Regions from separate parts of the Cysteiniphilum sp. 19S12-1 genome, predicted to be linked through region 2. Evidence: riboswitches for the same ligand, from Rfam matches in the RefSeq annotation. Region 2 holds a riboswitch; the other holds the start of a gene.
What was found. Region 2 has a riboswitch for cobalamin ahead of ACTS4L_RS02510 (TonB-dependent receptor). Riboswitches for the same ligand answer to the same signal wherever they lie in the genome.

Region 1 (2,482 bases), on a different contig from region 2:
TAGTTTTGATAATCCAATAGATGATCTAAAGCGCTAACAATTAAAGTCGATAAATACTCAAGTTCATTAAGCGAATCAAGTGCTCCTAAATTGAATGCGGATAAAGTGCACAGTGCAATTTCACCTTTGTCATCAAAAATATGTGCTAAAGGCTTGGTAGGGAGAGTGATCTCCATGCATAGATTAGATTGTTTAATTGGAGCAAGCTGTGCATTAAATGCTGAATGCGTATTACAATGATCAACGTTTTGAATATAAATACGTCCGGTTTGTGCGCGTTCCTGCATTAAAAGCGCGAAAAGCTCACTTGCTTTAAGTGTTTTTTTGCGGATTTTTGGCGTGTTTTCTGCAATGATATAAAGCTTCTCAAACTCATTTTGATCAGCAAAAAAAGCATCATATAAACCCGGTACATCACTTGGACTAAACAGTGTTATGTCTTTTTGCTCAATCAATCGTTGATACATCAAACGGTTGATCTGCACACCATAGTCTAAGTGGCGGATGCGGTTATCCTCGACACCACGGTTATTTTTAAGCACCAAGAGAGACTCAACCTCTAAGTGCCACATTGGGTAAAACAAAGTAGCCGCTCCACCACGCACACCCCCTTGTGAACATGATTTCACTGCGGTTTGGAAATATTTATAAAATGGGATGCAGCCAGTGTGTAGCGCTTCGCCTTGGCGAATCTCGCTACCTAATGCACGAATTTTGCCGGCATTAATGCCAATGCCAGCGCGTTGTGAGACATATTTGACAATCGCGGATGCGGAAGCATTGATTGAATCTAAACTATCATCAGTATCAATCAACACACATGAGCTAAATTGGCGTGTTGGTGTGCGTACCCCTGCCATAATTGGGGTGGGTAAAGACAACTTAAATTGACTAATCGCATCATAAAAATCAAGTACATATTGCATGCGTGTCTGCTTGTCATGTTGTGAAAATAAACAAGCACTGACAAGCATGTAAAGCATTTGTGGCGTCTCGTAGATCTTGCCAGTGACGCGATTTTGCACCAGATACTTGCCTTGCATTTGATTCACCGCAGCATAGGTGAAGTTCATATCACGCCAATGATCGATATGCGTATTCATTTGCTCAAATTCAGCCTTTGAGTAGTCATTAAGCAAATGCGCATCATATTTTTTTGCTTGGACGAGCATTTGCACATGATTGTATAAATGTGGTGGTTCAAATTCGCCATAAGCTAATTTGCGCAAGTGAAAAATCGCTAAGCGTGCTGCCATGTATTGATAATCAGGCGTCTCTTCAGAGATTAAATCAGCAGCGGTTTTGATAATAATCGCTTGAATATCAGCTGTTTTCATGCCCTCATACAACTGAATATGTGATTGCAACTCAACTTGGGAAACCGAGACATTCTCTAAGCCTTCAGCAGCCCATGTGATCACACGATGAATTTTATCCAGATTAACAGGTTCTAAACGTCCTGAGCGTTTGGTGACATTTACATTCATTTTTTATCCTCTATCCGCGATTAATTTAAACTAAGCAATCGGGAAGAAGGACATAAGTTAGCAAGAAATGTATCGCTATTGGTTTGTTGTTTATTAACCAATATCAAGTATCTCTACCATATGTGCGCTTTGTTCCACGAAAGCTTTTTTAACATATAAATTTATTAACCAATGGCAGATATTCGGGCTTATGGACGCGTCTACACTCCTACTAGATACCGCTTCCCAATTGTTTCAATCAGTGCATTTCAATGACTCCCAGAAAGTAAGAATCAATGTGTATCGTTCGTTTCCAATTACCGCTGCGGGCCAGCTCTGGAGTTACACCAGATTCCCTCTTGCGTTGTGTAAATTCACACAAACCATTAGTGATGTGTATACCGCCCATAAACCATTTTACAGCATTTCTGTCGTTGAATTTCTCGCGCCTTTGAGCGATTGAATTTTGCCAATAGTCCAAGCTATTACCTACAATTCAATCGCTCAAAGGCATCAAAAACTTCTTTGACACCGAACACCGCAAAATAATTTACGCGCGGTATAAGATCGGATTCTATCGTTTTTAGTGAGAAAAAGCGAAAGTTTTATTTGGTATTATTTGATGGCTATGACCATAAAATCATGAGTGTGCTAGCCTAAACGCATCATTGCAAGCACTTTAAAATAACATTTATAGGGTAAGCTTGCTATCAACTTGAGCATTCGCGTAAAGCGCTTTGGAAAATGTATTTCAAATCGACTTGTTCTTAGACCCTTTAAAATAGCGTTTGCTGCATCATTAGGTTCCATTAAGTTAGGCATTTTAAAGTTGTTTTTATCAGTTAACTTTGTTTTGACAAAGCCTGGGTTAATCAACTTGATATTAAAATTTTTATGCTCAGCTTTAAAGCTTTGAACTAAATTGATTACCGCGGCCTTTGTTGCAGCATAAGGCTGAGAATATGGCAGTCCCACATATCCAGCAACACTTGCGGTAACCGCTAACACACATGCTG
Region 2 (2,482 bases):
AGTGCGCCATCACCAATAATAGCAACGGATTTAGCAGATGATCCTTTCAATTTATCAGCTTCAGCCATACCTAAAGCCGCACCAATGGATGTACTTGAGTGCCCGACACCAAAGCTGTCATAAACACTTTCGCTGCGCTTAGGAAAGCCTGAAATGCCACCGGGCTTTTTAATCGTAATTAACTCATCCGCTCGCCCTGTTAGGATCTTATGAACATACGTTTGATGCCCGACATCCCATACTAAGTGATCACTCGGTGTGTCATAGACATAATGCAAAGCAATAGTAAGCTCTAATGCTCCCAAGCTACTAGCGAAATGCCCACCTGAGACATCTAAAGTCTCAACAAGAAACGTGCGTATTTCAGTCGCTAAATCCGTTAATTGAGAAACGGCAAGCTTGCGTACATCACAAGGCGAGTTGATCTTTGATAACAACGGGTAATTTGCACGATTTGTTTTTGACATAACAACAAGCAATGTGTCTATTTTAGTTCTGTGGCATAGTATCCTTTACTATGGCAGCTTTCTCAAGTAAAACCCTTAATATTCTTTGCTTTTAATGTTATTAATTCCATAGTCAATCGTGCCTCATGAGCCCCTAATAGATCACTTAGGCTTCGACTCACGCTCAGCCAACGCAGCACCCCTCACCCGTGCAGCGTAAGCTGCACGAGCAATCCCACAAGGGGCGAGGTAACAAATTCGTGGGCGCATTGAAGCTTATTACAACTAAGTCCCCCAAAAAGTTACTTGCCGTTCCCTGAGCGAAGTCGAAGGGAAGATAAAAACAAATGCCGTCTTGCCATTTGCTTTAAAGCACTCTAATATCACCAGCTGTTAGGTGCGTGTGTTATAAAACATACGTTAAAAGGGAAATTGGTGTAAATCCAATACTGTACCCGCAACGGTAAAACACGGTGTTTTTGAGTATTCAAAATACCGCTTGCAATCATTCACTAGGCAACTGGGAAGAAGCATTTAGGTCAAGTCCGGAAACCTGCCTAATAATAATTCGTTTACGGGGATATAAACAGCAAAGAGGGCTCCATGCAACCATACCGTTTTCGCACATTAAGTGCCATCATACTATTTGCCATCGTTGGGCAAACAATATTTGCGGATCAAATAACAAAAAATAGTGATAACAACATCAAAAATATCACCAGTGATCCTAGTCCCTCAGCAACGGAATACACTTTGCCAACGATTGTTATAAATTATGAGAATCAATTAAATCATGGCCAAAAGAAAACACGAGATAGTAGCGATGCCTCTAGAGCACCGATTAGCGTATCATTAATGCCCAATTATGCCAATCAAAGCATTGATCACACCATTGAGCAAAATGCTTGGGTTAACAGTAACAATAGTAGCGCGGCAAACCCTAGTTTTTATTTGAAGGGGCAACGTGCCAATGTGTTATTAAATGGTATTCCACTGAATCAATTTAACTCGCAAGCGCAAAATATTTCGTTAATTCCACAAGATAGTATTGAAAGTATCACCGTCGATCCTACTGCCAGTAGTGTGCTCTACGGTGGTATGGGTTTAGGTGGCACAATCAACATTGAGCAGAAATTTATGGCTCAAGATAAATATACGATTGGTTTATCTGGCGGCTACCCATTTGGCGCTGGCGTTAATGTCTTTATTAATAAGCTATTGGATAATGAAAAAACATGGAGTTTGCAACTTGCTAATAATAGTCAAAGCATTGATGGTTATCGCGATTACTCACGTAATAACAGCAATAGTGCCTATATTGCGTTAATGCATCAAACCAATACGCAAAAATTCACACTGAACTTTAGTGATAGTTACCAATATTTACATTTCCCTGGATCATTAAATCAAGATCAAAGTGACGACAATCCATGGCAAGCTAGTAACGGCAAAGAAAAATATATTAACCACACCGTTAATACACAGCTTAATTTCGACCAAAAACTTAATAAACGGTGGCAATTTAGCCTCAAATCGCAATATCAACAGCAATGGGCAAACGCTATTTTTGCTGATTCAAACTATTCCTCTAAGCAAGGCAGTAGCTTATTTTATTTGCGCCCAAGTGTGATATTTGATAATGATTTTGTGAAAAACACATTCGGTAGCGAGTTTAACTATCAGACCTTTAGACAAAGCAGTACGGTAAATAATGCAACACAAACGAATATTGCACTGTTTAATCAAAGTGACTTTATATTCAATCACTATTGGCAAAGCGGTATTGGGGGGCGTTTTGAGCATAGCTATACCAAGGGCGACTTTATCTCTAGTAATAACTCTGGCTCACAGGTGATTAATATCGGAGCAGGTGATATTTATTTGCAATATAACTGGAGCAAACACTTCAATACACGTGGCTCGATTTCATACGCCTATCAGTTACCTTTTATCGATCAATCTAATCTAACGCCAGGAGCGACACCAAGCTTTGGCTTAAATCCGCAAACAGCGTGGATTTATCAGTTTGATAATAT

Region 1: another riboswitch for cobalamin. It lies ahead of nrdA (class 1a ribonucleoside-diphosphate reductase subunit alpha); the one in region 2 lies ahead of ACTS4L_RS02510 (TonB-dependent receptor).

What each region holds. Positions count from the first base shown of each region.
Region 1 covers NZ_JBQAJM010000004.1:36,816-39,297, reverse strand. The annotation lists gene nrdA (class 1a ribonucleoside-diphosphate reductase subunit alpha) at 1-1,487, opposite strand, end outside; cobalamin riboswitch at 1,644-1,869, opposite strand; gene ACTS4L_RS02060 (SDR family NAD(P)-dependent oxidoreductase) at 2,118-2,482, opposite strand, start outside.
Region 2 covers NZ_JBQAJM010000005.1:18,351-20,832, forward strand. The annotation lists gene dxs (1-deoxy-D-xylulose-5-phosphate synthase) at 1-467, opposite strand, end outside; cobalamin riboswitch at 825-1,021, shown strand; gene ACTS4L_RS02510 (TonB-dependent receptor) at 1,050-2,482, shown strand, end outside.